DNA from 3 places in the Pseudomonas sp. SL4(2022) genome. Region 1 is predicted to be linked to each of the others. Evidence: riboswitches for the same ligand, from Rfam matches in the RefSeq annotation. Region 1 holds a riboswitch; each other region holds the start of a gene.
What was found. A riboswitch is a leader RNA that binds a small molecule or an ion and turns the genes downstream of it on or off. The one in region 1 is predicted to bind cobalamin.
Positions count from the first base shown of each region.

Region 2: another riboswitch for cobalamin. It lies ahead of cobO (cob(I)yrinic acid a,c-diamide adenosyltransferase); the one in region 1 lies ahead of OU997_RS04515 (TonB-dependent receptor).
Region 3: another riboswitch for cobalamin. It lies ahead of OU997_RS12195 (energy-coupling factor ABC transporter permease); the one in region 1 lies ahead of OU997_RS04515 (TonB-dependent receptor).

Region 1 covers NZ_CP113060.1:973,035-983,171, forward strand. Annotated here, with positions in the region: gene OU997_RS04505 (carboxyl transferase domain-containing protein) at 1-237, shown strand, start outside; gene dxs (1-deoxy-D-xylulose-5-phosphate synthase) at 368-2,263, shown strand; cobalamin riboswitch at 2,330-2,543, shown strand; gene OU997_RS04515 (TonB-dependent receptor) at 2,641-4,548, shown strand; gene OU997_RS04520 (cobalamin-binding protein) at 4,586-5,383, opposite strand; gene OU997_RS04525 (MFS transporter) at 5,383-5,799, opposite strand; gene ribA (GTP cyclohydrolase II) at 5,796-6,416, opposite strand; gene OU997_RS04535 (retropepsin-like aspartic protease family protein) at 6,534-7,181, opposite strand; gene OU997_RS04540 (substrate-binding periplasmic protein) at 7,198-7,920, opposite strand; gene OU997_RS04545 (phosphatidylglycerophosphatase A) at 7,934-8,464, opposite strand; gene thiL (thiamine-phosphate kinase) at 8,457-9,425, opposite strand; gene nusB (transcription antitermination factor NusB) at 9,441-9,929, opposite strand; gene ribE (6,7-dimethyl-8-ribityllumazine synthase) at 9,926-10,137, opposite strand, start outside.
Region 2 covers NZ_CP113060.1:4,079,754-4,089,890, reverse strand. Annotated here, with positions in the region: gene OU997_RS19345 (CaiB/BaiF CoA transferase family protein) at 1-161, shown strand, start outside; gene trhA (PAQR family membrane homeostasis protein TrhA) at 293-910, shown strand; gene OU997_RS19335 (SprT family zinc-dependent metalloprotease) at 923-1,417, opposite strand; gene OU997_RS19330 (Yip1 family protein) at 1,532-2,131, opposite strand; gene OU997_RS19325 (DNA-J related domain-containing protein) at 2,290-2,892, opposite strand; gene ttcA (tRNA 2-thiocytidine(32) synthetase TtcA) at 2,990-3,814, shown strand; gene OU997_RS19315 (DNA-3-methyladenine glycosylase I) at 3,846-4,517, shown strand; gene OU997_RS19310 (NAD-dependent deacylase) at 4,604-5,368, shown strand; gene OU997_RS19305 (C40 family peptidase) at 5,445-6,059, shown strand; gene OU997_RS19300 (C40 family peptidase) at 6,217-6,741, shown strand; gene OU997_RS19295 (O-methyltransferase) at 6,769-7,431, shown strand; gene OU997_RS19290 (hypothetical protein) at 7,438-7,758, shown strand; cobalamin riboswitch at 7,830-8,055, shown strand; gene cobO (cob(I)yrinic acid a,c-diamide adenosyltransferase) at 8,165-8,776, shown strand; gene OU997_RS19280 (cobyrinate a,c-diamide synthase) at 8,773-10,080, shown strand; gene bluB (5,6-dimethylbenzimidazole synthase) at 10,077-10,137, shown strand, end outside.
Region 3 covers NZ_CP113060.1:2,580,288-2,590,424, forward strand. Annotated here, with positions in the region: gene hemL (glutamate-1-semialdehyde 2,1-aminomutase) at 1-691, opposite strand, end outside; gene thiE (thiamine phosphate synthase) at 745-1,371, opposite strand; gene OU997_RS12175 (hydroxymethylpyrimidine/phosphomethylpyrimidine kinase) at 1,397-2,191, opposite strand; gene OU997_RS12180 (hybrid sensor histidine kinase/response regulator) at 2,414-4,795, shown strand; gene OU997_RS12185 (TetR/AcrR family transcriptional regulator) at 5,070-5,723, shown strand; gene OU997_RS12190 (acyl-CoA dehydrogenase family protein) at 5,720-7,372, shown strand; cobalamin riboswitch at 7,757-7,961, shown strand; gene OU997_RS12195 (energy-coupling factor ABC transporter permease) at 8,016-8,696, shown strand; gene amn (AMP nucleosidase) at 8,816-10,137, shown strand, end outside.

The DNA.
Region 1 (10,137 bases):
CTGGGGTTTGCCAAGGAACTGGCCGCCGTCGAAGAACCGGCGGCACGCCAACAGCTGTTCGACAAGCTGGTGGCCAAGGCCTACGAGAACGGCAAGGGCATCAATATGGCCAGTTTCCTGGAGATCGATGCAGTGATCGACCCTGTGGAAACCCGCGCCTGGCTACTGCGCGGCCTTAATGCCACAGCACAACCCGCTGCCCGCACAGGCAAGAAGCGCTCGGTCGATACCTGGTAGGTCGCTGTCGCGTCTGGATGCAGAGGTGGAATGCATCCAGGCTCAGGCGTGTTAGGCCGAACCATGTTTGGGCAGTTTCCGGCGCTTCGGGTAAACTGCCGCATCTTTTGCACCTATAACGATCTGCCTGATGCCGACGACCTTCCACGAGATTCCCCGTGAGCGCCCGCTGACGCCCCTTCTAGACCGCGCCAATACGCCGGACGAGCTACGCCGCCTGGGCGAAGCAGAGCTGGAAACCCTGGCCGACGAATTGCGCCAGTACCTGTTGTATACGGTCGGGCAGACGGGCGGGCATTTCGGCGCGGGCCTCGGCGTGATCGAGCTGACCGTGGCCCTGCATTACGTTTTCGACACCCCGGATGATCGCCTGGTGTGGGATGTGGGCCATCAGGCCTACCCGCACAAGATCCTTACCGGCCGCCGCGAGCAGATGGGCAGCCTACGGCAGAAGGACGGCATCGCCGCCTTCCCGCGCCGTTCGGAAAGCGAGTACGACACCTTTGGCGTCGGCCACTCCAGCACCAGCATCAGCGCCGCCCTGGGCATGGCCATCGCCGCCCGCCTGCAGAACAGCAAGCGCAAGGCCGTGGCGGTGATCGGTGACGGCGCCATGACCGCCGGCATGGCCTTCGAGGCGCTGAACCACGCCAGCGACGTGGGTGCCAACATGCTGGTGATCCTCAACGACAACGACATGTCGATTTCCAAGAACGTCGGCGGCCTGTCCAACTACCTGGCCAAGATCATCTCCAGCCGCACGTACTCGAACATGCGTGAGGGCAGCAAGAAAATCCTCTCGCACCTGCCGGGTGCCTGGGAAATCGCACGCAAGGTCGAAGAACACGCCAAAGGTATGCTGGTGCCCGGCACCCTGTTCGAAGAGCTGGGCTGGAACTATGTCGGCCCCATCGATGGCCACGACCTGCCCACGCTGCTCGCCACCCTGCGCAATATGCGCGACCTCGACGGCCCGCAGTTCCTCCATGTGGTGACCAAAAAGGGCAAGGGCTTCGCCCCGGCTGAGGCCGACCCGATTGGCTACCACGCGATCACCAAGCTGGAGCCGATCAACGCGCCGGCCGCCCCCAAGCAAGCCAGCGGCCCGAAATACTCCAGCGTGTTCGGCCAATGGCTGTGTGACATGGCGGCTGCAGACCCGCGCCTGCTTGGCATTACGCCAGCGATGAAGGAAGGCTCGGATCTGGTGGCGTTCAGTGAGCGTTATCCCGAGCGCTATTTCGACGTCGCCATCGCCGAACAGCATGCCGTGACCCTCGCCGCCGGCATGGCCTGCGACGGTGCCAAGCCGGTGGTGGCGATTTACTCGACCTTCCTGCAGCGCGCCTATGACCAGCTGATTCACGATGTGGCCGTGCAGCACCTCGACGTGCTGTTCGCCATCGACCGCGCCGGTCTGGTCGGCGAAGACGGCCCGACCCACGCCGGCAGCTTTGATATTTCCTACCTACGCTGCATCCCCGGCATGCTGGTGATGACACCGAGCGATGAAAACGAACTGCGCCGCATGCTCACCACCGGTCACCTGTTCAATGGCCCCGCCGCCGTGCGCTATCCGCGTGGCAGCGGTCCGAATGCCGCCATCGAGCCGGGCCTGGAACCGCTGGAAATCGGCAAGGGCATCGTTCGCCGCCACGGCAAGCAAACCGCCCTGTTGGTCTTTGGCGTACAACTGGCCGAAGCCCTCAAGGTCGGCGAAGTGCTGGATGCAACAGTGGTCGACATGCGCTTCGTTAAACCGCTGGATGAAGCGCTCGTGCGCCAGCTGGCCGCCAGCCACGAACTGCTGGTGACCCTCGAAGAGAACAGCGTAATGGGCGGCGCTGGCAGTGCCGTCAGCGAGTTCCTCGCCCACGCTGGCATCCTCAAACCGGTGCTGCACCTGGGGCTGCCGGACTACTACGTCGAACACGCCAAGCCAGCGCAGATGCTCGCCGAATGCGGGCTGGATGCCGCCGGCATCGAGGCCGCCATCCGCGCGCGCCTCGCCAGCCCTTGCGCATGAATACCGCTCATCCAGGGCTGAGCCAGGCTTGCTTGTAATTCATCCAACCGCGCATTAAGGTGCGCGGCGTTTTACTTCCGCCAAGGTGCGCCCTTCTACAGTGAAGCGGCGTTAAACGGGAAGCCGGTGCGTTCTGACGAACCATCCCGGCGCTGCCCCCGCAACGGTAATCGACCGCAGAGTCGTTCTGCACGTCACCTCAACGCCACTGGGTTATCCCGGGAAGGCGAGGCGGCGCACGTCGAGAGCCCGGAGACCGGCCTTGCTGGATGTGACTGGTGTTGCGGAGGGCATCACCGTCAAGCTCAGGCAGCGTTTGCGCGCCCGTTCTTGCCCCTGCCCTCCTCAAAAGTCGTTCGATCTTTTGAGGATTTCCTGTGAAATTATCTCGCCTTGCTCTGGCTGTCACACTGGCCCCAGGCCTGACCCTGGCCAACGAAGCCAACCCGCCCTATCAGGCCCAACCGCTGGTGATTACCCGCGCCACGCCCCTGCAAACCCAGGCACCGGCCAGCGTCAGGGTGATTGACCGCCAACAGATTGAGCAATCTGCCGCTCACTCGTTACTCGATGTGCTGCGTGCTGAGGCGGGGATACAAGTCCGCGACACCATTGGCGATGGCAGCCGAGCCACCTTCAGCCTGCGTGGCTTTGGCGAAAATGCGGTAAACAACACCCTGATTCTGGTGGATGGTCGCCGCCTTAACCAACCCAGCCAGGCAGGCGCTGACCTCAACAGCGTGCCACTGGGTAATATCGAACGCATCGAGATCATCCGCGGCGCCGGCACCGTACTGTATGGCGACCAGGCGGTGGGCGGCGTCATCAACATCGTTACCCGCACCCCAAGCCGCAACGAGGGCTATCTCGAAGCCAGTCGCGGCAGCCATGATCTGGAGGCCTTGCGCGGGCATATCTACCAGCAACTCGGCGGTGGATTTTCGACTTACCTGAGCGGCGAGTCGCGTACGGCCGACAACTACCGCGACCATAACAACGCCAGCTACAGCAACGCCTTCGCCCGTCTGCGCCATGACCATGACAGTGGCCATGCACTGTATGAGTACCAGACGGTCGACGATGAACTGCTGTACCCCAATGCCATGAGCAGGGCGCAGCGCCATGCAGACCGCAAGCAAAGCGACTCGACGGCCTGGAACGACAGCAAGACGCAGGTTCATCGTTTTGCCCTGGAACAGCAACTGGATGACACCTGGACGAGCAACCTCGACTACAGCCACAGCGATCAGGACAGCGTTGGCAGCTTTGCCGCTCCCAGCCGCTTTACCCAGGACACCCGCACGGAAAGCATCAGCCCCAGGTTGAGTGCACGCTACGGCAACAGCCTTGGCGCTGGAGAATGGCTACTTGGCCACGACCACATAAGCAGTGACGCCCAATCATCCTGGGGCACCGACTTCCAGCAGACCCAGCGCGACTGGTATAGCCAGTTAAGCCAGGGGCTTGGGCGCGGCGTAACGGTTACTGCCGGCTACCGCAGCAGCGAAGCGGACGACCATAACAAGGCGAGCCGCAAACAGCACAAGGATCGCGAAGACAGCACCAGCATCGGCCTGAACTGGCAAGCCAACCAAGAGACGCGCCTGTTTCTCAAGCGTGAGGACGTGCTGCGCTGGGCCAACGTGGACGACAATGCCTTTGTCCTGCCGGGGGTCGAGTTCCTCAAACCGCAAACCGGTGTGTCCTGGGAAAGCGGCGTCGAGTGGCAAGACGGCGTGCAGCGCTATCAAGCAACGCTGTATCGACTGGATTTGCAGGACGAACTGCTCTACGACGCACTGATTGCCAACCCCAACAGCTGGAATGGTCGCGGCGCCAATATCAATCTGGATAAAACCCGCCGTGACGGACTGCTACTGGAGGCAGAGCGCCAATTGAGCGAGCGCCTGAGCATCGGCGGCCAATACAGCTTTACCGATGCGGAATTTCGTGCAGGCTCCTTCCAGGGCAACAGCGTGCCATGGGTGGCCCGCAACACGGCCAGTGCGCACCTCAACTACCGGATCATTCAAGGGCTGCACACGTATCTGGAAGCCGTGTACACCGGGCGCCGCTATTACTCAGGGGACGATGCCAACAATCAGCAGCAGGCCGGCGGCTATACCCTGATCAATGCAGCGCTGAGCTACAACTACAGACAGTTCAGCAGCACATTGCGCCTGAATAACCTCACCGGCAAACGCTACGATGTCTTTGCCAGCAGCGCCAGCAGCTACCCGGCGGCCGAAGAGCAGGTCAAGCTCAGCCTGGGCTACCGCTTCTGAGTGACAGGCCCTGAGCGGGCAGGCTCAGGGCCATGGTTTAGCGGGCGCTCGCCAGGCGCTCGCACAGCGCTTCGATCGCGGCCAGCATCTGAAAGCTCGGCCGCTCCAGACCATCGTCCGGCACACGCCACAGTTGTTGACGCTCCACCGCTGCCAGTCCCGGCCATACTCGCCAGGCATCCAGTTGCGCCTGCACACTGGCCAGAATCACCTCCGGGTTGCGTTCAAGCACGGCCTCCACACTCACCTGCGGAGCAGGCAGACTCAGGTCCGCAAAAACATTGGTGGCACCACACACCGCCAGTGCGTCGCTGATGATCTGCTGGCCGCCGATGGTATACAGCGGGACATCCCAAACCTGATAGAACAGGCGTACCGGCCGCTCACGCCGGTAACGCTGGCTCAAACGCTGCAAGCCCTGGTTGAATTGCTGCTGCAGATGCCGGCCCCGCTCGACACGGTCGACCCGCGCGGCAATGTCAACAAACTGGTCAGCCAGCTCAGCCAGTTTGCGCGGTTCGACCACCAACACGGGCACACCGATGCGCTGCAACTGCTGACGCTGTGTCGCACTGATACTGTCGGGCCATAACAGCACCAGATCAGGTTGCACCTGCAACAGACTTTCCAACTCCAGCTGACCTAAGCGGCCGACAGAGGGCAGATGGCTTATAGCTGCCGGCCGCGCCCCACCATCGAGCACGCCGACCAAGCGATCTGCGGCCCCCAGCTCAAGAACAATTTCGGTCAGCGATGGCGCCAGGGTAACCACCCGTTGGGCGGCTGCCACCGGCCAGGTGAGTGACAGCAATACACAGAGCAGCAGGCCGCGCATCAGCCGAGTTGGCGAGGAATGCGATAGAGGTACAGCAGCACGATGCTGGACAGCGCCAGCAGAATCAGCGGGATTGCCTCAAGCCCGGCAAAGACCGCCAGCGCCGCGATCCAGGCCGGTAAGGCCGCACCCAGCAGGGCCAGACGCCGCACCCGCGTCAGCTCCAGCCAGGCATCGTGCTCAGCCGGACCGTCGAGGCTTTTTTCCGTGGCGATCAGCGCACGCTTATAGGCGCTGAACAACGGCAAGCTGACAAACATCGAGGCCAGACCGGCGATAAACAGCGGCATAGTCAACAAGCCTGTCTGTTGACCGGCCCCAAACAGCAGATTGAAGACAAACAGCGGGGCCAGGGTCACCGCCAGTTGCCGCCACCACTCCAGCGCCAGTCGCCGACGCACTTCGCCGCGCGTCACAGGCTTTCCTCAACCTCACCCTGATGCAAACTGCCAAGCATGTGCCCGAGTTTGCCGGCTTTGGTCGCCAGGTATTTTCTGTTGTGCGGGTTGTGATCAATCTGCAGTGGCACGCGGGTCGCCACGTTGATGCCCATATCGCCCAGCGCCTTGACCTTGCGCGGGTTATTGGTCATCAGCTTGAGCTGGCTGATGCCCAGATGATCAAGCATCGGCAAGCAGATGGCGTAATCACGCTGATCGGCACCAAAGCCCAGACGTTCATTCGCCTCGACGGTATCGGCACCGCCGTCCTGCAGCTCATAGGCACGAATTTTGTTCAGCAAGCCAATACCCCGGCCTTCCTGGCGCAGATAGAGCAGAACGCCCCGCCCTTCACTGGCGATGGCACGCAACGCGGCCTCGAGCTGAAATCCACAATCACAACGCAGACTGAACAGCGCATCACCGGTCAGGCATTCGGAATGCAAACGCCCCAATACAGGCGCACCATCAGCCACATCACCAAAGGTCAGGGCTACATGCTCCTTGCCCGTGGCCTCTTCAAGAAAGCCATGCATGGTAAATACGCCAAAGGGGGTAGGCAGCTGGGAGGCGGCGACAAACACGACGGACACCGGATGCTCCTAAAGATAAATGGCAGAAAGAATGTGGCCGGCATTGTAACAGCAGGCCCTGGCAGCCGCTCAGCCTGAATTTCTGATGATAAGAATCGAACACGCGACCGCGACTGGCTAGTACTTGGACTCCAGCACCAGCACATCCTGCTCAACCTTCCAGCCTACCCGACCGAGAAAGCTCATCCCCAGCAACGCTTCACTTGGTGAGCCACCCTCCAGCACCACGGCCTCAACCCCCAACACCTCCAGCTCGCCAACCTTGACCCGATCCAGGCTCACGCGCCAGCCACGCGCAGTACCGCTGGCAGTACTTACCTGCAGCGGTATGCCCACTGCGCGGTAGTCGATACCGAGACGACGCGCATGCTCATCGTTCAATGCCACGGAGGTGGCTCCGGTGTCGACCATAAACTGGATCGGGTGACTGTTGACCGAGCCGGCAACCCAGTAATGACCACCGACACCTTTGGCGACGCTGAGCTGCTTTTTGGTCGGTTCGGCAAAGCCTTCGCTGTATTCACGACTGAGACTGTAAGCGCGCTCGACCCCATCAACCCGCAACACGGCGCCGCGGCTGTCAGCGCTGACCACCAGCACACCACCGGGCCCAACCTGACCCACCTTGACCAGCTTGCGCTGACCATCGACGTTTAATACGGCAGCCCCCGGAAACAAGCCAACAACGCGCACCTGAGTGACCGCAACAGCCACGTTGACGGTCAACAGCGAGGCACTCAGAGCCAGGATTTTCAACGCATGCATGACGCATCTCGCACAGTTAGTTGAACGGATAGGGTTGTTGCCAACGCTGGAAAATCGGCCGCAAACTGCCGTTATTGATTAACACAGTCATCCGCTTATCAAACAGCTCAGCCAGCGCACGGCCGCGAGCGTTATCAGCGAACCCCAGATAAACCGGCAGCTTGGTCAGATGCGTGACGTAATAGCGGGCCGGCTCACGCGCAGTGCTCAGTACGTCATCGACCTCGGTTACAGCATCAATATAGAAATCAGCATGATGCTGATCCAACATGCCGAGAATCCCGCCGCGCCGTATGACTTCGCGGTACTCGCCAACCTTCGGCAGGTAGCGCTGATATTCATAACCACGCACCCAGATCAACCGGTACTGATCCAGCGTATCGAGGGTCGGCCGGGCCTGCGTACGCAGCCCAAGCGCCGATATTTGATCAGCGTCATAGTGCCAGCGCGGATAGAACACGCCTTGCTGAACCTCGTTGTGGTAGGACCCGGCCCAGGCATCGGCCTCGCCTCGCTGAACCAGTCCAATCGAACGGGTGTAAGGGACGCTCTGGATATTCAGTTGCACACCTGCCGGCTCGAACACCTGACGGAAAATTTCCCAGGCCAGCCCGCGACCATCGGCTTGCGTGTGTTCCGGCCAGGCTTCGGCAGCAATCTGCACGCTCGTCGGCGTAGCGGCGTGTGCCAGCGAACTGACAACGCTCAGCACTAACCATAGCCCCCAGCAGCGTTTCATCGCCTACCTCTCCTTACGCGCCCAGCGCAGACGCCAGTCCATTCGTCCAGCCCCAAACGATCAACTGCAGCGCCATCCAGGCAAATACCCCCGCCAGCACGTCATCGAGCATGATGCCGACACCGCCGTGTACATGCCGATCCACCCAGCGAATCGGCCAGGGTTTGAGGATGTCGAACACGCGAAACAGTAAAAAGCCTAGCAGCAGCCAACCCCAGCCGTGTGGAACCAGCCAGAGAGTAATCCACATACCGACCATTTCGTCCCAGACGATGCCTTCGTGGTCGTGTACTCGCAGGTCATCGGCCACCTTGCCGCACAGCCAGAAGCCAAACAACATGGTGGCGCCCAGCATCAACCAGTACCCCCAGTCCGGCAGCATCTGCAGCAACGGAATAAATGGCAGGGCAACCAGTGACCCCCAGGTACCCGGCGCTTTCGGCAATGTACCGGAACCAAAACCGAACGCCAGGAAATGCCAGGGGTTGCGCCACACCGAAGGCGGTACAAACTCGGCAGGGACTTGCTTGGGATGATCAGTCACAGGTCGTTCCAAAATGTTGATAACCCCGCCGAGGCGGTTCTACGCGCTGACCGAGCGGATCCAGCAGGGTCACACCCTGGCCTGCAACCACACAGCCGATCACCTGCACCGGAAAACCAGCATCCTGCACATCAGCCAGACAGTGAGACGGCAGCGTAAAGGCCAGCCGATAGTCATCGCCACCGCTCAGCGCACATTGCAGTGCAGCAGCATCGCCAACCTGCGCCCGCAAGGCATCGGATAAGGGCACTCGGGCCTGCTCAATAACCAACTCCACACCCGAGGCTGCAGCGATATGCCCACAGTCCGCCAGCAGGCCATCGGAGATGTCCAGCGCCGCGCTGGCTTTGCCACGCAGAGCCAGCCCCAACGCCAGTTGTGGCAATGGCGACCAGTAGCGTGCCAGCAGTGCTGCCGCCTGCGGCGAATCGGCACGCTGCTGGCCCAGGACCAGCGGCAAGGCACCGGCGGCGTCGCCCAGCGCCCCGCCGACACACAGCAGATCACCCGCCTGTGCGCCCTTGCGGGTCAGCGCCATGCCGCTGGGCACACGTCCAAAAACCGTCAGGGTAAGGCTCAGCGGCCCGCGGGTGGTGTCACCGCCGATGAGGCGAATGGCACAGCACTGGGCCATCTGGTCCAGGCCACGGGCAAAGCCTTCCAGCCAGCTGACGGCCGCATGAGGCAAGGTCAACGCCAGGGTAAAGCCAAGCGGCGTCGCGCCCATGGCCGCCAGATCACTGACAGAAACACCCAGGGCGCGCTGGCCCAGCAGGAAGGGGTCGGCTGCCTTGGGAAAATGCACCCCGGCCACCAGCGTGTCGGTGGAAATCGCCAGCTGCTCGCCCGGCTGCAGCGTCAGCAAGGCACAGTCATCGCCGATGCCCAATGCCACACCTTCGCCAGCCTGCGCACAGGACGCAGCGGCGAAGTAGTGACGGATCAGCTCAAACTCACCCAAGACAGGCAAGCCCGATCAACGCTTGTTGGCGCGAACTTCATCCGCGCGCAAACGCGGAGCCAGCTTGTCCAGCACACCATTGACGAATTTATGCCCGTCAGTTGCACCAAACACCTTGGCCAGTTCGATGCCTTCGTTGATCACCACACGATAGGGGATATCGATACGGTTCTTCAGCTCGTAGGTCGACAGACGCAGGATCGACAACTCGACCGGGTCGATCTCCTCCAATGGACGGTCAAGCAGCGACTCGAACGCACCATCAATTTCTGGCTTCTGCCGTGGCACGCCATGCAGAATTTCGTGGAAATAAGCACCATCGACTGTGCTGAAGTCGTTATCGACGCGGAACTGCGCTTCGATTTCGTTCAGCGACTGCCCCGCCATGTGCCAGGAATACAGCGCCTGCATGGCCAGGGAGCGCGCCTGACGGCGCGCGAGGGTCTTGGTGCTGGGGGCTTTCGGGCCTTTCGGCGGTTGCCCGGCGCTGTCGTTCTGGCTCACTTGGCCTCCAACTGCGCCAGCAGGCTGACCATTTCCAGGGCCGACAGTGCAGCTTCAGCACCCTTGTTACCGGCCTTGGTGCCGGAACGCTCAATGGCTTGTTCGATGGAATCTACGGTCAGTACGCCGAAGGCAACCGGCACGCCGAACTCCATGGACACCTGAGCCAGGCCTTTGGTGCACTCACCCGCCACGTATTCAAAATGCG
Region 2 (10,137 bases), 1.3 Mb from region 1:
CGCAGGCGCAGATTGCCTGCCCGATCAAGTTTTCCAGCGGCTTGTCTGAACCTCGACATATCGGCGCAACTTTGGGTGCGCACACCAGCGAAGTGCTGGGAGAGCTGGGCTACACCGTTGAGCAGATTGACCAGCTCAGGGCGGCCAAGGTCGTCGTTTGAGTTTGCGCACACGTTTCAAGTCAACTGGTGTGTGGTTTGCTCGTGCCGATTGAAAGGTTGCTCGTAAAACGCTGATTTTTCCGGCATAAGCCTGGGGCATTTTGCCTACGGGCGTATTGGGGTCGGAAAATATGTATCACGGCGAACGTTTCAATGCCTGGACTCATCTGCTCGGCGCGGTGCTGGCCTGCGCCGGGGCGGTGTGGCTATTAGTGCTGGCGAGCCTGGATGGCGAGTTGCGCAAGATCATCAGCGTGGCAATCTATGGTCTGACGCTGGTGCTGCTCTACAGCATATCCACGCTCTACCACAGTGTGCAGGGCCGGGCGAAAGTGCTGATGCGCAAGCTCGATCACCTGTCGATCTATCTGTTGATTGCCGGCAGCTATACGCCGTTCTGCCTGGTGACCCTCGAAGGTGCCTGGGGCTGGACGCTGTTTGGCATTGTCTGGGTGCTAGCAGTCATTGGCATGCTGCAGGAGATCAAGCCGCGTTCTGAGGCGCGGGTGCTGTCGATTGTGATCTACGCGGTGATGGGCTGGATTGTGCTGATCGCGGTCAAGCCGCTGATTGCTGCGTTGGGTATGGAGGGGTTTATCTGGCTGGCCGGCGGCGGGATGCTGTACACGGTGGGGATCGTCTTTTTCGCCTATGACAGCCGCTTTCGTCACTGGCATGGCATCTGGCATCTGTTCGTCATGGGCGGCAGTCTGATGCACTTTGTCGCGGTGCAGCGTTACGTTCTTTGATTGCCCAGGGGGTTATTCGACGCGCTGTTCGCCGGTATAGCTCAAGGTCACCTTGCAACGTCTGCAGTAGTAGCGCCGGCCCTTGCTGACCAGGGCATGGCGCTGGGCGGAAAACGGGAACTCCCCCTGCGGGCAACGGCAACGGTAGATATAGCGGCTGACCGTGCGCCGCTGTACCGCATAACTGTGGCAGCGGTTGGGCGGCAGTTCATACACGCCGCGCATGATCAGTTGCCATTCCTCGCCGTGGGGTTGAATCTTCAGTCCGAACAGCTGATGGGCGATCAGGTGTGCCACTTCATGGGGAACGGTCTGCCTGAGAAAATCTTCGCGGTTCTCCCGGTACAGCTGCGGGTTGAAGCGCAGCTTGTTTTCCGTCAGGTGCGCAACGCCGGCCTTTTGTCCACGCAGCTTGAAGCTGATCTCGGCGCGGGCAAAGGGGCGCTTGAAAAAGGCTTCAGCCTGTTGGTAGCAGTGTTCTACGCGGCTTAGGAGGTGTTCGGGCATAAGTGCGGCTATCGCGGCTGGGGCAGCGATTATGCCCAAGCCGCGCAGCGATCACAGCCCTGAAACGACGAAACCACCCGCGGGTGGTTTCGTCTTGTGTCATTAGCTGTTGTATTAGCTGGTGTAGACCGGTCCTACTCCAAAGCCCCAGAGAATTACCGAGGCGGCAATCATCGCCACCAGCACCACCAGGCCTACAGCCAGCACCGAGCTGGAGAACATAAAGCCTTCATCCTCGGGGATGCCCATAAAGGTCGGTATGCCGACATACAGCAGGTACACCGTGTAACAGATGGCCGCCGTGCCCACTACCATGGCCAACCAGAGGTGCGGGTAAAGCGCTGCCAATCCACCGATAAACAAGGGGGTGGCGGTGTAGGCCGCGAAGACCACGCATTGTGTGAGGTTAGGGCTGGCATCGTAGGTACGTGCCATCCAGTGGATAAACCCCCCCATCACGGCTACGCCAGCCAGCATCGCCAGGTAAGTCATGATGGTCATTTGCAGCGCGCTCGCTTCGGTCAGCATCACCGGTGCTCGATCACCAATGGCCCAGCCAACCTGGGTGGTGCCGATATAGGCAGAGACGGTGGGTATGGCCGCGAGAACCAGGATGTGCGTGAGGTACATGTGGCTGATGGTTTCTTCTTCGCCACGAATTTCCTGCCATTCCTGATCGGGATGGGTAAACAGCCCCAAAACATGATGGATCATGTCAGACCTCCTGTTGTTATAGCGGCCGTCCCCCAGTAGAACGCCTGAGCCGCATGTGCAGCGGTGTCAGGTGCTGTACCAAACCTGTGCGACCGTATGTCGCAGTATAGGCAGCCAAAAGCATTGGCAAAGGGGTTGGGTTAGAGCAAATCGTGCTCTCAAGTGCGGCCGTAATAGCGTTCTAGGATTTCCATGGCCTTGTTGATCGACTGCAGGCGCGCTGTGCTGCCGCCGCGATCCGGGTGATGCTGACTCACCAGTTGCCGGTAGCGGTGTTTGATTGTGGCGAGATTGAGCGTCTGCTCGCGGCCTTCGAGCTCGAACAGCTCCAGTGCCGCCTGTTTCTCTTCGCTGCCGTGCATGCGCGTCCAGAAGCTCAGCAGCAGGTTGGCCACATCCTGTTCATCGGTGTCGTTGAGCTGGCTAAGATTGAGGTAATAGTCGCGCAGCGGGTCGTGTTCGCTCAGTTCGCAGCTGCCGGGCTGATAGGGCAGCAGCTGGATCTTCAGCGCACTGATCTGCAGGTAGCCGCTCTGGCTGGCCAAGAGCTGGTCGCGCAGGCGATAGAGGGCGTTGAACAGGAGAAAATGAGTGCGAAACAGCACCAATTTGTCCGTCAGGGGCTGGTTAGGGATATGCGTGCACTGGCGGGCTTTCAGCAGTTGGATCAACTGGTACTCGCCCAGTCCGCCAGGGGCCGTGCGCAGCAGCTCATGCAGTTGTTCGGGCAGCTCGAAGCTGGTGTCGAAATCGTCGTTCATCGGCCGAGCCTAGCATTTCCGTCACGGTGGGGTAGGGCGCGTCACGCTTTCTGCGTAAAATGCCGCATCCTCAACGACTTCCGGATTCCAGCGCACCATGGGTACCCTCTCGGTCAACCAGAACAAACTGCAAAAACGCCTGCGTCGTCAGGCTGGCGAAGCCATTGCCGACTTCAACATGATCGAGGATGGCGACAAGGTCATGGTCTGCCTGTCCGGCGGCAAAGACAGCTACACCATGCTCGATGTGCTGCTGCACCTGCAAAAAGTCGCGCCAATTAAGTTCGAGATTGTTGCGGTGAACATGGACCAGAAGCAGCCGGGTTTTCCTGAGCACGTGCTGCCGGCCTATCTGGAGTCCATCGGCGTGCCGTACCACATCGTCGAGAAGGACACCTACTCGGTGGTCAAGGAGAAAATTCCGGAAGGCAAAACCACCTGTTCGCTGTGTTCACGCCTGCGTCGCGGCACCCTGTACACCTTTGCCGATGAGATCGGCGCGACCAAGATGGCCTTGGGGCATCACCGAGACGACATCCTGGAAACCTTCTTCCTCAATATGTTTTATGGCGGTACGTTGAAGGCCATGCCGCCCAAGTTGCGCGCCGATGACGGCCGCAACGTGGTGATTCGGCCGCTGGCCTACTGCAGCGAGAGCGATATCGAGGCTTACAGCCAGCTCAAGGAATTCCCGATCATTCCGTGCAACCTGTGTGGTTCCCAGGAAAACCTGCAGCGCCAGGTGGTCAAGGAAATGCTGCAGGACTGGGAGCGCAAGTCGCCGGGGCGCACCGAGATCATGTTCCGCGCCCTGCAGAACGTGGTGCCCTCGCAGCTGGCTGACCGCAACCTGTTCGACTTTAAGAGCCTGAAGATCGACGACAGCGCCACGCCGCGTTTCCTCGATGTGATGAACCTCTGATCCAGCGGTTTCCCGGCTCAAGGATTGCTTGATGCGCGATTACAAATGGCTTAACGAATACTGCCTGAACCGCTTTGGCTCGGCCGCAGCGCTGGAGTCGATCCTGCCGCAGCCGCGCAGCATCGAGGAGTTGCGTGCGATCACTGATGATCGCTACCTGTCGGTGCTCAGCCTGCGGATCTTCCGCGCTGGCCTCAAGCACAGTCTGGTGGACGCCAAATGGCCGGCCTTCGAGCAGGTGTTCTTCGGGTTCGACCCGGAGAAAGTCGTGCTGATGGGTGCTGAGCGCCTGGAAAACCTGATGCAGGACGCGCGCATCATTCGCCACCTGGGCAAGCTCAAGAGTGTGCCGCGCAACGCCCAGTTTATTCTTGATGTGCAAAAAGATAAGGGCAGTTTTGGTGCGCTGATCGCCGACTGGCCGGTGAGCGATGTGGTCGGGTTGTGGAAGTACCTGGCCAAGCACGGTTGTCAGTTGGGCGGGCTGTCAGCACCGCGTTTTTTGCGCATGGTCGGCAAGGACACCTTCGTCCCGACCGATGATGTGGTCGCAGCGCTGAAGGCGCAGCAGATCATCGACAAGGCACCGACCAGCTTGAAAGAGCTGGCTGCAGTGCAGGCTGCGTTCAACCAGTGGCAGGCTCAAAGCGGGCGGCCGTTGTGTCAGCTGTCGGTAATGCTGGCACATACGGTCAATCACTGAGCAGGTAGGTGTAGGGTGGATGAGGCGTTTCCATCCGCCATGGCGCTGTTGCAGGGGACGAAAAGAGCGCTGTCTATGCATGAGGGATCGAGATGGACGAGGTTATTGCCCGCGTTGCCCAGGCAGTCGTAGCGGCTGATCGCATCTTGCTGATTACCGGTGCCGGGCTGTCTGCCGATTCCGGTTTGCCCACCTATCGCGGCCTCGGCGGTCTGTATAACGGCCACACAGCGGAAGGTTTGCCGATTGAGGCGGCACTCTCCGGTTCGATGCTGCAGCGTGATCCTGCGTTGTGCTGGAAATACCTGGCGGAGCTGGGCAGGGCCTGCCTGGGCGCGCAAGCCAATGCAGGGCATCACGCGATTGCCGAGCTGCAGCGCAGAAAACCGCAGTGCTGGTTGTTGACCCAAAATATCGACGGCTACCACCGCGCTGCAGGTAGCCCGATGGAGCGGGTTATCGAGATTCATGGTGAGCTGGCGCCGCTGTATTGCCAGTCCTGCGGCGCTGTCGACGCCGAACTGGCGGAGCACCTTGAACGGCCGCTGCCACCCAAATGCCGGCAATGCGCCGGGGTGCTGCGTCCGCCGGTGGTGTTGTTCGAAGAAATGCTGCCTGAGCAGGCCATCACCACACTCTATGCCGAAGTGCGCAAAGGCTTTGAAGTGGTGATCAGTATCGGCACCAGTGCGAGCTTTCCGTATATCGTCGAGCCGCTGCTGCGCACCCGCCAGGCGGGCGGCTTCACCGTGGAGATCAACCCGCAGCGCACCGACTTGAGCGAGCGGGTGGACGTGCATCTACAAGGGCGGGCGTTAGATGTTTTACCGGCACTTCTGAGTCACATTTAGATCCATAGAATTTGCAAATGTATGCCATAGAGGGCATAGTCGTTTACTTGTGAAATTCATCGACACGGTCGTGCCCATGCTCAAACGCCTCGCACCCCTCGTGCCTCTCGCACTTTCCATGGTTCTGGCCGCTTGTGCCAACCACGCACCTCAATCCGTATTGAGTAGTGAGCCCGAAGTCTTCTCTTCAACAGATCTGGCCGGCTTTGATGAACAAGCCAAAGAAGCCGCTCTCGGCGATTTCACCGAAGAAAAATCCTACAAACTGCCACAGCTGGCTGACAGCATCCTGTCCCATGGTCTGTCACTAGTAGGGACGCGTTATCGCTTTGGTGGTGTCTCGGTCAGTTCCGGTTTCGACTGCAGCGGTTTTATTGGTTATTTGTTCAAAGAAGAAGCGGGCATGCAGTTGCCGCGCTCTTCGCGGGACATGATCAATATTGATGCTCCGCTGGTATCACGTGACGAGTTGAAACCGGGCGATCTGCTGTTCTTCAGTACCAGTGGGCGAAATCGCGTCAGTCATGCCGGCATCTACATGGGTGACAACCAGTTCATCCACTCCAGCAGCAGCCGCAGCGGCGGTGTGCGGGTCGACAGCCTGGAAGACCGTTATTGGAAGCGCACTTTCATCGAGGCCAAGCGTGCATTGGCCATGGCACCCGGCGATAACCTGGTGCGTCACCCCTGAGCCTGTGGACGACTGTCCAATGTGCAGTCGCTTCTCAGGTTTGCTCATCTGATGCATCTCGATAGTTTTCAATAACCTGCCAAGTAAAGCTAAAGCTTGCACTACGATGTGCAAGCCGGCAGAGTAGGGCGCATCCCGGCTCAGGATCGCCTTATCCATGACCGCTATTGCCCGTTTCAGCCTGCTGGTCGTCGTCGCGCTGCTCAGCGCCTGCTCCAGTCGTGCACCTGCTCCAATCCCGCCACCCGTTATGCAAACACCCAACAGCAACTTTAACGGCAATGCTGATGACGTGTTGTTTCGCGCCCTGGGCTTGGTCGGTACGCCATATCGCTACGGCGGCAACACTCCGGATGGTGGCTTCGACTGCAGTGGTCTGATTGGTTATGTCTACCGCGATGCCGCGGGCATCAGCTTGCCGCGCTCGACCCGTGATCTGATCAGCATGCGCGTCCCGGCTGTCGGCCGCGACCGCCTGCAAAGCGGTGATCTGGTGTTCTTTGCCACCAATGGCGGCAGCCAGGTCAGCCATGCTGGCATCTACGTCGGCGATGGCCGTTTTGTTCATGCACCTTCCAGCGGCGGCACTGTGCGCCTGGATAGCCTGAGCAATTCGTATTGGCAGCGCACTTATCTAAATGCCAAGCGCGTGTTCTCCCCGGAACTGGCGCGCAACCCCTAACAGCCTTGGTTTGCAGAGGGAGTAGGCATGACTAATCAAACACTCAATCTCGATACCGGCCTGTACCAATACCTGCTGGATGTCTCGCTGCGTGAAACACCGCTGCTCAAGCGCCTGCGTGAGGAAACCGCACAGTTCAGTACTGCTCGCTGGCAGATTGCCCCCGAGCAGGGACAGTTCATGGCCTTGCTGGTACAGCTGACTGGGGCGCGGCGGATTGTTGAGGTCGGCACCTTTACCGGCTATAGCGCCATCTGCATGGCCCAGGCCATGCCCGAGGATGGCTGGTTGATCTGCTGTGATATCCCCGGCGAGTACAACGCCACGGCCGAGCGTTACTGGCTTGAGGCCGGGCTAAGCTCGCGTATCAAGCTGCGCCTGGCTCCGGCCTTACAAACCCTCGCAGCACTGGAGGCTGAAGGTCTGGCTGGCAGTATTGACCTGCTGTTTATCGACGCCGACAAGGTCAATTACCCAACCTATCTGGAACATGCCCTGCGTCTGGTGCGCCAGGGCGGGCTGATCCTGTTCGATAACACCCTGTGGAGCGGGCGTGTGCTTGAGGAAAACCCCGAAAGCGCCGACACCCGAGCCATTCAGGCGCTCAACCTGGCGCTGCGCGATGATCCGCGCCTCGACCTCTCCCTGTTGCCGTTGGGCGACGGCCTGAGTCTTTGCCGTAAACGCTGAACCCGTATGCCTGAACCGATTCGTCTGCCCGAACAACCTGATGCCTGCGAGCTCTGCACCCGCGCTGCCACGTTGACGCGTCACCATCTGATCCCCAAGGCGCTGCACAACAAGGTTTATGTGCAGAAACGCTTCGGTAAAAGTGAGCGCATCAGCGCCACGCTTTGGGTCTGCCGCGCCTGCCACAACCAGATTCACCGGCTGTTCAGCGAAAAGGAGCTGGCGTTGACTTACAACAACCGCGACAGCTTGCTCAGCGATGAGCGTTTGCGAACCTTTGTCGAATGGCTGGCGAACAAGCCTGCGGGCTTTATGCCGAGGCACTGAGCTGCGCTGTTTGTGTACACGTGACGCAATGGGCGGCGCATTCGTTTGACGCTTAATCATGAACTCTCTAACCTTCGCGCCTTGTAGCAGGTGCCCCCAACGCATTGCGTGTGCGGGGTGAAACAGGGAAGTCGGTGCGCTGTGCGTGTGAACGCCCGCTATTCCGACGCTGCCCCCGCAACGGTAAGTGAGTCAAACGCCGCAAGAGCCACTGTGCGTGATGCATGGGAAGGTGCGGTCGTGAGCCATTCGGCTCGCTCACAAGCCCGGAGACCGGCCTGCTGCAGTCCACGGCATCGCGGAGGGCGATGGCTGGCGTGTGGTGTGCGCTGTGCGCAGGCCCGCGCTTTCCCTATCCCCGCATGCTTTTTCCAGCCAGATCGCCCTGTGGCGGTGGAGCAGTGCGATGACTGAATCGATTGAACGGGACGCCCGGCACAAGGCGCGCATGGCCCGCAAAAAAGCCCTTATCGATGAAAAGATTGCCCAGGCCCAGGATGAGTACGGCCTGCTGCTGGTGCACAGCGGCAATGGCAAGGGCAAGAGCAGCAGCGCCTTCGGCATGGTTGCTCGCGCCCTGGGCCACGGCCTCAAGGTGGGCGTGGTGCAGTTTATCAAGGGTGCAGCCAGCACTGGCGAAGAAGCCTTCTTTCGCCGTTTTCCCGATGAAGTCAGCTACCACGTGATGGGCGAAGGCTTTACCTGGGAGACCCAGGATCGCCAGCGTGATATCGACAAGGCGCGCGAAGCCTGGACGGTGGCGGCGCAGCTGCTGAATGATCCGGCCATTGGCCTGGTGGTGCTCGACGAGCTGAATATCGCCCTGAAATACGGATATCTGGAACTCGATGCGGTGCTCGCCGACATTGAAGCGCGGCCGCTGCTGCAGCATGTGGTGGTAACCGGTCGCGGCGCGTTGCCGGGGATGATCGAGGCTGCGGATACCGTGACCGAGATGAGCCTGGTCAAGCATGCGTTCAAGGCCGGGGTTAAGGCGCAAAAGGGAGTCGAATTTTGATCCGCGCCCGCTCTTGCCCCGCGTTATTGATCGCTGCACCGGCCTCCGGCCAGGGTAAGACCACAGTGACCGCTGCCTTGGCGCGTTTGCATGCACGCCAGGGCAAGCGCGTGCGGGTGTTCAAATGCGGCCCGGACTTTCTCGACCCGATGATTCTTGCCCGCGCCAGCGGTGCGCCGGTGTATCAGCTCGACCTGTGGATGGTTGGCGAGGCCGAGAGCCGTCGTCTGCTCTGGGAGGCGGCGGGTGAGGCCGACCTGATTCTGATTGAAGGGGTGATGGGCCTGTTCGATGGCACGCCTTCGGCGGCCGACCTGGCCCGGCACTTTGGTGTGCCGGTGCTGGCGGTGATCGACGGTTCGGCCATGGCGCAGACCTTCGGCGCCATGGCCCATGGCCTGGCGACCTTCCAAGCGGATCTGCCGTTTTCTGGCGTGCTCGGTAACCGGGTTGGCAGTGTGCGGCATGGCGAGATCCTGCGTGATGCGCTGCCGGCCTCGATCCGCTGGTACGGCGCATTACCACGCAGCGCCGAGGTCGGTTTACCGAGCCGCCATCTCGGCCTGGTTCAGGCGGGCGAACTGCTCGACCTGGATGCCCGTCTGGACGCCGCCGCCGATGCTTTGGCTGCCAGTGCCGATACCAGTCTGCCGCCGCCAGTCAGCTTCGCTGCACCAGAGCATGCAAGGCCCGCGCAATTGCTCAAGGATGTTCGGATTGGCGTAGCACGCGACAGCGCTTTTGCCTTTCTCTATCAGGCCAACCTCGATTTGCTGCGCGCACTGGGTGCCGAATTGCAGTTCTTTTCGCCGCTTACAGATGAGCAGTTGCCGGATGTCGACAGCCTGTATCTGCCCGGCGGTTACCCGGAGTTGCACCTGTCCACGCTTGAAGCCAACCAGCCCATGGCCGAGGCAATCCGCGCTCACCACGAGGCAGGCAAACCGATCCACGCCGAGTGCGGCGGCATGCTCTATCTACTCGACAAACTGACCGACAAACAGGGCGCCAGCGGGCAGATGCTCGGTTTGCTAAACGGCGAGGCGACCCTGCAACCACGCATGACCGCCATGGCCTTGCAACAGGCTGAGCTGCCGGAAGGGCTGCTGCGCGGCCACAGTTTTCACTACTCGGCGCTCAGCAGCGAACTACAACCACTGACCCGTGGCGAGTGCCCGAACTATAAGCGCACCAGTGAGGCGGTCTATCGTCAGGGGCGGATGACCGCCTCCTATATTCACTTCTATCTGCCGTCCGACCCGGTTGCCGCTGCCGCGCTGTTTTGTCCCGGTGCGCCGGCATGAGTGAGCAGGCCTTCAGTGCCGAAGAGCGCGCGGCGGTGTACCGCGCCATCGCTGAGC
Region 3 (10,137 bases), 1.6 Mb from region 1:
CGTGTTTGTCGCACTGCTCGCGCAGGCCCTGCAGGTAGCCTGGCGCAGGCGGCACGCAGTTCATGTTGCCGGCCACCGGCTCGACGATGATGCAGGCGACGCTCGAACCGACTTCGCTGAGCATCTGCTCGACGGCCGCCAGGTCGTTGAAGGGTAGGGTCAGGGTGTGTTTGGCGAAGTCAGCCGGCACGCCGGCCGAGCTTGGCACGCCCTGGGTCAGCAGGCCGGAGCCGGCTTTCACCAGCAGGCTGTCGGAGTGGCCGTGGTAGCAGCCTTCGAATTTGATGATGTTGTCGCGGCCGGTGTAGCCACGGGCCAAGCGGATGGCGCTCATGGTCGCCTCGGTGCCGGAGCTGACCATGCGCACCATGTCCATCGACGGCACCAGGCTGCACACCAGGTCGGCCATCTCGGTTTCCATGGCGGTTGGTGCGCCGTAGGACAGGCCGTGTTGCAACTGGTTGCGCACTGCGTCGAGGACTTCTGGGTGGCTGTGGCCGAGGATCATCGGGCCCCAGGAGCCGACATAATCCACGTAGCGCTTGTCGTCTTCATCGGTGACGTAGGCGCCTTCGGCGTGCTTGAAGAACAGCGGCGTGCCGCCGACGCTTTTGAACGCGCGCACCGGTGAGTTGACGCCACCGGGGATGTGTTTTTGCGCGTTGGCGAAGAGGGTTTCGGAACGGGACATGGCAGGGCCTCTCAAGCGGGTGTTGGGGCGCTTCGGGCTGCCCCTGACAAGGATTATTTCGGGATGAACAGGGCGCTAAAGGCGCGGGCGCGGCGTTCGACTTCGGTGGCGGAGTCAGCACCAAACAGGCCGTGCACCACGGCAACCATACTGGCGCCGTGGGCAATCAGCGCCGGGGCGTTGTCCAGCGTTACGCCGCCAATGGCGACAATCGGCAGGTTGACCTTGGTTTTCGCCGCCGTCAGCAACTCGACATCAGCCGCCGGTGCACCGGGCTTGGTGGTGGAATTGAAGAAACGGCCGAAGGCGACATAGCTGACGCCTTCCTTGGCGGCGGCTTCGGCCAGCTCCAGCTGGGCGTGGCAGGTGCCGCCGATAATTGCTTTGCGCCCTAGCAGCGCGCGGGCGGCGGACAGCGAACCGTCGCCTTGGCCCAGATGCAGGCCTACACCCAAGCGCGCGGCCAGTTCGGCGTCGTCATTGATGATCAGGGCAGCGCCATAGCGGTTGCACAGCTCACGCAGGGCTTCGGCTTCACGCAGGCGTCGCGCGTCATCGCTGGATTTGTCGCGGTACTGCAGCAGCGTTGCACCACCCTTGAGTGCCGCCTCGACGTAGGGCAGCAGCCTGCCCTTGAGCAATTCGCTGTCGGTGATGGCATACAGGCCACGCAGTTTCATCGGGTACTCCATCAGCGGCTTACTATTAATAGAGATCCAGGGGCAGGCGACGCGGGATGTACTGACCGTGGCCCGGTTGTTCGGCGTCACGCAGGGTGCGCCAGGTGTAATCAAGGGCAAACTGCACGGCGCTGACCAATTCCTGACCCAGTGCCAGGCGACCGGCGAGGGTGCTGGCCAGGGTGCAACCGGAGCCGTGGTAGCTGCCGGGTAGGCGCTGGCAGGTAAAGGTGTGGCGGCTGCCGTCACGCGAATACAGGCGGTTGTGCACTTCGTGCTCATCGCCATGGCCGCCGGTGATCAGCAGGTGCTGGATATACGGCAGGAGCTTCTCGGCGCACTCATCCGCACTGCCGTCCGGCAGCTCGGCGAGAATGCGCGCTTCCGGCAGGTTGGGCGTGGCGATGGTCGAGACGGCAAACAGGCGCTCGCGCATGGCGTAGCCAACTTCGTCCTTGCCCAATGCGCCGCCGCCACCGGCACGCAGCACCGGGTCACAGACCAGCGGAATACCTGGCAGGCGCTGCATGATTTCCAGTACGGTTTCGACCATCTCAACCGAGCCGAGCATGCCCAGCTTTACCGCTTCGATCGGCAGGTCATTGATCACCGCATTGGCCTGGGCCAAGACCCAGTCGCGGTCGAGCACGCGGAAGTCGGAAACGTTGACGGTGTCCTGCACGGTCAGCGCGGTCACGGTAGGGGCAGCGTGACAGCCTTGGGCGAGCAGGGCTTCGATATCGGCTTGCAGCCCGGCACCCCCACTGGGGTCATGACCGGACAGGCACAGCACTACGGGGCGAGAGGTAGGCGTTTTCATGGTGCGCGAGCTTACCACCAAACCAGGCTTTGCAGACCCCGACGCGACATCAAAGCGCTAGGGCGGTGATTGCCGGCGGGCGCTTGTGCTGTTGAAAAAGTCTCAGTGTCTGTCGGGTGATCGGAGTCTCAGGCGCAAATGCCTATGCTAGAGTTCCTACCTTCTTAAAACATCGTTCCAGCAGCCGGTCACGGCACGGCTGGCCAACCCTGGCTGAGCGGCATGCATTACATCTTTTTGTGTTTCTTCTTGCTGGTACCAGGGTTGGCCGGTGCATTGGTTTTTGATGAGCATACCCGCAGCCTGCCGCTCGGTACGGCGATGGCGGTGTTCGAAGATGTGCGAGGCGATGCGAGCATTGACGACATCACCTCGCCCGCTCTGCAGGGCAGCTTTCGCCAGCATGACAAAGGTGTACTGAATGCCGGTTATTCGCGCTCGGTGTTCTGGCTGAGGCTGGATCTTGAGTACCGCCCCCAGCAAGGCAGCGTCACTCAGCCCTGGCTGCTGGAGTTGGCTTACCCGCCGCTCGACCATGTGCAGCTGTACCTGCCTGATGCGGCAGGCCGTTATCACTTGCGTCAGCACACCGGCGATGCCCTGCCGTTTTCCAGCCGCGAGATCAAACAGCACAACTACCTGTTCGAACTGCAACTGCCAGCAGGGCAGCCGCAGCGTGTCTTTCTGCGTCTGGAAAGCCAGGGCTCGATCCAGGCGCCGCTGACCCTCTGGGCGCCCAACGCCTACCTGGAAGAACAGCCAGCGCGTATCTATGTGCTGGGCATCATCTATGGCGTGCTGCTGGTGATGCTGATCTACAACCTGTTTATCTTTCTCAGCGTACGCGACACCAGCTACCTGTATTACATCCTGTATATCGCCTCGTTTGGCTTCTACCAGCTGTCGGTCAACGGTGCGGCGATCGAGTATTTCTGGCCCAACAGCCCCTGGTGGGCGAACGCCGCCACGCCGTTTCTGATTGGTGCGGCCGCGTTGTTTGGTTGCCAGTTCGCCCGCAGTTTTCTGCATACCGCCGAGCACAGCCCTTGGGTCGACCGCGCCTTGTTGCTGATGATGGGGTCTGGTGTGTTGGTGATGACCCTGGCGCTGACGGCCAGTTATGCCTTGTCATTGCGTTTGGCCACCTACCTGGCGCTGGGCTTTACCGTGGTGATCTTCAGTGCCGGCATCCTTGCCTGGATGCGCGGCATGCGCGTGGCGCGTTACTTCATCATTGCCTGGACCGCCTTTCTGGCCGGAGGGGTGATCAACACCCTGATGGTACTGGGCTACCTGCCGAACATGTTTCTCACCATGTACGCCAGCCAGATTGGCTCGGCGCTTGAGGTCGGTCTGCTCTCACTGGCCCTGGCCGACCGCATCAATGCGATGAAGGAGGAGCGCACGCGCATCCTCCAGGAGGCCGGGCTCAAGCTTGAAGCCTTCAACCAGGAACTGGCCAACAGCAACCGCCTCAAGGATGAGTTCCTCGCCACCGTCACCCACGAGTTGCGCACGCCGATGAACGGGGTGATTGGTTCGCTGGAGTTGATGCAGATGCTGGAGATCGACGGTGAGCTGGCGCATTACCAACGCACCGCTGCGAGCTCGGCCCGCGACATGATGCGTATGGTCAATGACATCCTCGCCCTCACCGAATTGCAGGCCGGGCGTTTGTACCCACGCCGTGAGCCGTTCAGCCTGCGCGGCCTGTTTGACAGCCTGCGTGCGCAGTACGCGCCGCGCGCTGAAGAGAAGGGCCTGCGCTTTGTCCTGGAGCTGGATGACAGCTTGCCCGACACCCTTGAAGGCGACGCCAGCAAAGTGCTGCAGGCACTTAATTGTCTGCTGGATAACGCCATCAAGTTCACGCCGCACGGTGAGGTGCGGGTGCGCGTCTCGCGGCGCGGGGTGGCCAACGAGAGCCTGCCATTGCGTATCGAGGTGATCGACACCGGTGTCGGCTTCAGCGTGCCGGCCGAGGGTAAGCTCTATCAACGTTTCCAGCAGCTCGATGGCTCGATGACCCGCGAATATGGCGGTCTGGGTATCGGCCTGGCGATCTGCCGGCAGCTGGTTGATCTGCTTGGTGGCGATCTCACTCATGAGTCGCATCCGGGGCAGGGCAGCTGCTTCCGCCTGGATCTGCCGCTGGCTTTGCCGGTCCAGGTGGCTGCTCCGGCACCGCGGCCACCACGGAGTAAGGGCCTGGCGCTGCGGCAGCCGGAGCAATGTACGGTACTGATCGTCGAAGACAACGCGATCAACCAACTGGTAACTCGCGGCATGCTGCTCAAGCTCGGTTATCAGGTGCGCACTGCCGATAATGGTGCTGAGGCCCTTGAGGTGCTGCGTAACGAAACCATTGACGCGGTGCTGCTGGATTGCCAGATGCCGGTGATGGACGGTTTTGCCACCTGTCGGGCGCTGCGCAACCTGCCCGGCTGCCAGTTGCTGCCGGTGTTGGCGATTACCGCCCACAGCCACAGCGGCGACCGCGAACGCTGCCTGGCTGCTGGCATGAGCGATTACCTGGCCAAGCCGGTGAAGTTCGAGCAGTTGCGCAGCCTGCTGCATGACTGGGTGCTCTGCCGCGAGGCCTGATCTTGCGCTCTGCTGCGCGTCGGCCCTACTGCGTTAAAAGCAGGCTCGGATGCGAGCCCAGTCCGCTTGATTCGCTGCGCTTACCCTATGGGCCAGCCATTGGCTGTTACTAACGTAGCGCCTTGTAGGGCTCTAGCTCGCGAGGTCGTAAATTTATTATTGAGTTGAATGCGCCAGCAGCTGGCCAATATGCCCGCTGTTGTGCCCGGAATCGCCCTTTAGCCAAACTCTGAATCCTGATTCACTTGCGCAATAGTGAATCAGGATTCAGATCATGGCTTACCGTACCACTGCACTGCGTGTCGACCGCGATCAGGCGCTGCGCGAGCGCATCATCAACGCCGCCCTGGCGCGGGTCGCCGACGGCGGCTTTGCCGCACTGACCATGCAGGCGTTGGCTGACGATGTCGGCATTGCCACCGGTAGCCTGTACCGCCATGTGCAGAACAAGGGCGAGCTGGCGGCGGAAGTTTTTGCCGTGGCCAGTCAACGTGAGGTCGATGCCCTGGCGGCCACCGTGCGCGGGCCGGGCAGCCCGGTGCAGCGCCTGGCCGATGGGCTGGAGCGGTTTGCTGCGCGGGCTTGGGGCAGTCGCCAGTTGGCCTTCGCTTTGATTGCCGAGCCGGTGGATCCGCAGGTGGATGAACAACGCTTGTTCTACCGCGAAGCCTATGCCGATCTGTTCGTCGAATTGCTGCAGGAGGGCGTCGGTCAAGGCGTGTTCCGTGTGCAGCCAATCAACCTGGCCGCTGCCTGCCTGGTCGGCGCCATTGCCGAAGCCCTGGTCGGTCCGTTATCGCCGCCCGCCCGTGCGGCCCGCGAAGCCGGTTATCCCGCCCCCAGTCTGGCCGAAGTCAGCCAGGCCCTGATCACCTTTTGTCTACGCGCCGTGGGCGCCCCATTGCCCGAAGAGGAGCCTCAGCCATGAACGCCAGTCAACACGCCGAAACCCATGAAGTGTTCAACCAGGTGCCACCGTTGGATGGTGCCAACCTGTACCGCGTTGACCTGCCGCTGCAGGAGTGGAGCAAGCGCTTCGGCGGCGGTTGGGCCGAGCAGCGCCTGGATGTGTATGGCGCGCTGGCCGGTGGTGAGCTGATGGCCGCTGGTTTTCTCGCCAACGAGAACAAGCCGGTGTTCAAGAGTCACGACCGCTATGGTCACCGTGCGGACCTGGTGGAGTTTCACCCGGCCTATCACCAGCTGATGAGCGCCGCCATTGAACACGGCCTGCCGTCCATGCCCTGGACCGATCCGCGCGCTGGTGCCCAGGTGGCGCGCGCTGCCATGAGCTATCTGCACAGCCAGGCCGAAGCTGGCAGCGGCTGTCCGCTGACCATGACCTTCGCCAGCGTGCCGGCGCTCAAGCTGCAGGCCGATGTGGCCGAGAAGTGGTTGCCGAAAATCCTCGCCACGCAATACGACCCGCGCAACCTGCCGATCGAGCAGAAAACCGGTGCGACCATCGGCATGGCCATGACCGAGAAGCAGGGCGGCACCGATGTGCGCGCCAACACCACCCGTGCCTACCCGGTGGGTTTGGGTGGTCCCGGTCAAGCTTATGAACTGGTCGGCCACAAGTGGTTCTGCTCGGCGCCGATGTGCGATGCCTTCCTGACTTTGGCGTATACCGCCAAGGGTCTGACCTGCTTTCTGCTGCCGCGCCATCGCCCGGATGGCTCGCGCAACGAGTTCTATATCCAGCGCTTGAAAAATAAGCTGGGTAACTGGTCCAACGCCTCCAGTGAGGTGGAATTCCGCGGTGCCCTGGCCTGGATGGTCGGCGAAGAAGGCCGGGGTGTGCCGACCATTATCGAAATGGTCGCGCTGACCCGTTTCGACTGCATGATCGGCTCCAGCGCCCTGATGCGTCAGGCCCTGACCCAGGCCGCGCACCATTGTGCGCACCGCCAAGTCGGTGGCCGCGTGCTGAGCGAGCAGCCGCTGATGCAAAACGTCCTCGCCGACCTGGCCCTGGAAAGCGAAGCCGCGCTGGCGCTGACCCTGCGCATGGGCAAGGCGCTGGATAACCCGCATGACGAGCAGGAAGACAAGTTCGCCCGCCTGGTCACCGCCGTGGGCAAGTACTGGATCTGCAAGCGTGCGCCCGCCATGATCAACGAGGCTGCCGAATGCATGGGCGGCGCCGGGTATGTCGAGGACACCATCCTGCCGCGCCTGTACCGCGAAGCACCGGTCAACTCCACCTGGGAAGGTTCGGGTAACGTGCAGTGCCTGGACGTGCTGCGCGCGCTGTCTAAGGAACCGGGCGTACTCGACGCGCTGTTTGCCGAGTTGGGCAATGGCCATGGTGATGCCCGCCTCAACGCCCATATCGAAAAACTCCAGGTGGACTTCCGCGACACTGCCGACATCCAATACCGCGCCCGGCAACTGACCGAAGACGTGGCCCTGGCCCTGCAAGCCAAACTGCTGCTGGAAGCCGGCAATGCCGTGGTGAGCGATGCCTTTATCGCCAGCCGCCTGGGCGGTCAGGGTGGGCGGGTCTACGGCACTCTGCCGCGTGGGGTGAATGTCGAGGCGCTGGTGGCGCGCAGTACACCGCACCTGATCTGAGCACCGACTTGCGATCTGCTGCGTGCAGGTCCTCAGCGTTAAAAACAGACTCGGCGGCCGCGTGCGGCTAACGCGCGCCGAAGGGCGAGTGAAACGCGTAATGCTCGTGTACAAAAGTACACCCGTGTGCGAGCTCCGTCCGCTTGATTCGCTGCGCTCACCCTAAGGGCCAGCCGTTGGCTGTTACTTTGCTGCGCTGCGTTTCTTGTCTGTTTTGAGCCGCTGTTGGCTGTTGCTAACGTAACGCCTTGCAGGACTCTGGCCCACTAGATCGTAAGCCGGCTCTGAGGCGTTTGCTTTGCCGGTATGCGCGGACTGACTTCTTGAACGTTTCACCTTGAGCCCGGCCTCTGCGCCGGGCTCTGTCATTTCTCACGGCCGCCGGGTAAGGTGGCCGCCGATGGTTCCAGCTCGTGTGATGCGACTGGATGAAAAGGGAACAGGGTGAAGCGCACGTCGCCAATGCCCTGGCTGCCCCCGCAACTGTAAACGGCGAGCGACGCCCGGATGCCACTGACCGCAAGGTTGGGAAGGCGGGTGGAGTATCAAGCCGTGAGCCAGGAGACCTGCCATCGAAGCCGGGCGTTTATGCCCATTCCCTCAATCCGGATCATCGCGCGGTGGGCGCGGTACAGGAATCTCAATGCACATCGAACCAGAAGTCGTTACTGGCGCCAAAATCTTTCTTAGTTATGCCACCGCTGCAGGTGCCTTTGGCCTCTGTGCCAAGCTTGCGCTCGACAGCGTGCGCAACAATGGCGGCGCTGCCGCCCTGGCATTACGCAGCGTGCTGACCACTGCCCTGGTGTTCTGTTTCTTCGAAGTATTTCCGCACCACGCGGTCGGGGTTTCCGAGGTGCATCTGATCCTCGGTTCGACCCTGCTGCTGCTGTTCGGCGCAGGTGCCGCGGCGATGGGGCTGGCGTTCGGCCTGTTGCTGCAAGGGCTGCTGTTCGCTCAATTTGACTTGCCGCAGTACGGCATGAACGTTACGACGCTGCTGGTGCCGCTGTGGGCGATCAGCCTGCTGGCCAAGCGCATCATCGCGCCGGGTACCGCCTATGTGGACCTTTCCTACAAGCAGGCACTGGCGCTGTCGACGGCCTATCAGGGTGGCATTGTCGCCTGGGTCGGCTTCTGGGCGTTCTACGGGAATGGTTTCTCCGGCGAGAACCTGGCCGCCGTGGGCAGTTTCGGCCTGGCCTATATGAGCGTCATTCTGATCGAGCCACTGGTCGATCTGGGTGTGCTGGCTGCCGCCAAGGCGCTGTCCGCTTATAGCCGTGGGCCGCTGTTCAACGTGCGTCTGCATCAGGCTGCCTGAGGCTGACGCCAGACCCGGCGGCTGCCGCCGGGTGGGTGTCCACGGGTGATCTTGCGCTATCCCAAGCGCGGCGGATCAGGGCAAGATAGAGCCTGTCCGATCAGCCAGGAAGATGCCTTGTGAGCCTTTGTTCCGATGACTTCGTTGTCGCCACCACCGCCGAAGAGGCGGTGGACCGCCTCGCCGCGCTGCACCAGCAGGCCACCCGCGCGCTCAGTCAGGCGCTCAAGCGTTACCTGAAAGAGCGCAGCAAACCCGACTCTGCGCAGCAGTGTCAGTTCCGCTACCCCGAATTACGTCTGACCTACCTGTGTCAGGGCGAAGTGCCGACGACCGTGCGCGCCTATGCCAAGGTGCAAGTGCCGGGCACCTACAGCGTCACCGTGACCCATCCCGCGGCGTTCCGCAAATACCTGCTGGAGCAGCTGCGCCCCTTGATGAGCGACTTCACCGTGCGCGTGGAAGTCGGCATCAGCCAGCAGAACATTCCGTATCCGTACGTGGTCGAGCAGGGCGATGAGCTGGCCGGCTCCGGGGTCACCGCCGCCGAGCTGGCGCGCGTATTCCCCAGCACCGACCTGTCCGCCGCCACCGATGGCACCGCCGACGGCCTGTATGACTGGGAAAACACCGACCCGCTGCCGCTGGCGCTGTTCGATGCGGCGCGGGTGGATTTCTCCCTGCGCCGTCTGGTGCATTACACCGGCAGCGACTGGCGGCATGTGCAGCCGTGGATTTTGCTGACCAACTACCACCGTTACGTTGACCAGTTCATTCGCCATGGTCTGGATATGCTGGTGGGCGAATCGCGCTTCACGCGCATGGTGCTGCCGGGCAATGTGGTGATCGAGCGCGGCATGGCCGAAGGCGAGATGCAGGCCATCATCGAGAACGTCATCTGGCACCGTTATCAGATGCCGGCCTATCACCTGCAAACAGACGATGGCCACGGTATCACCCTGGTCAACATTGGCGTCGGCCCGTCCAACGCGAAGAACATCACCGACCATTTGGCCGTGCTGCGCCCGCATTGCTGGCTGATGATTGGCCACTGTGGTGGCCTGCGTCAGTCGCAGACCATCGGTGACTACGTGCTGGCTCACGCCTACATGCGCCGCGACGGCATCCTTGATCGCGTATTGCCGCCGCATATCCCGCTACCCGCGCTGGCCGAGGTGCAGCAGGCGTTGCAGGAAGCGGCCAAGCTGGTGACCGGTGAAGAGGGCGATGAGCTGAAGAAGCGCCTGCGTACCGGCACCGTGCTGACCTATGACGACCGCAACTGGGAGCTGCGCTGGGCCCAGGAGCGGCCGTTGATCAACCTCTCCCGTGCCGTGGCGGTGGACATGGAAAGCGGCACCATCGCCGCGCAAGGTTATCGCCTGCGGGTGCCCTACGGCACGCTGCTGTGCGTGTCGGACAAACCGCTGCACAGCGAGAT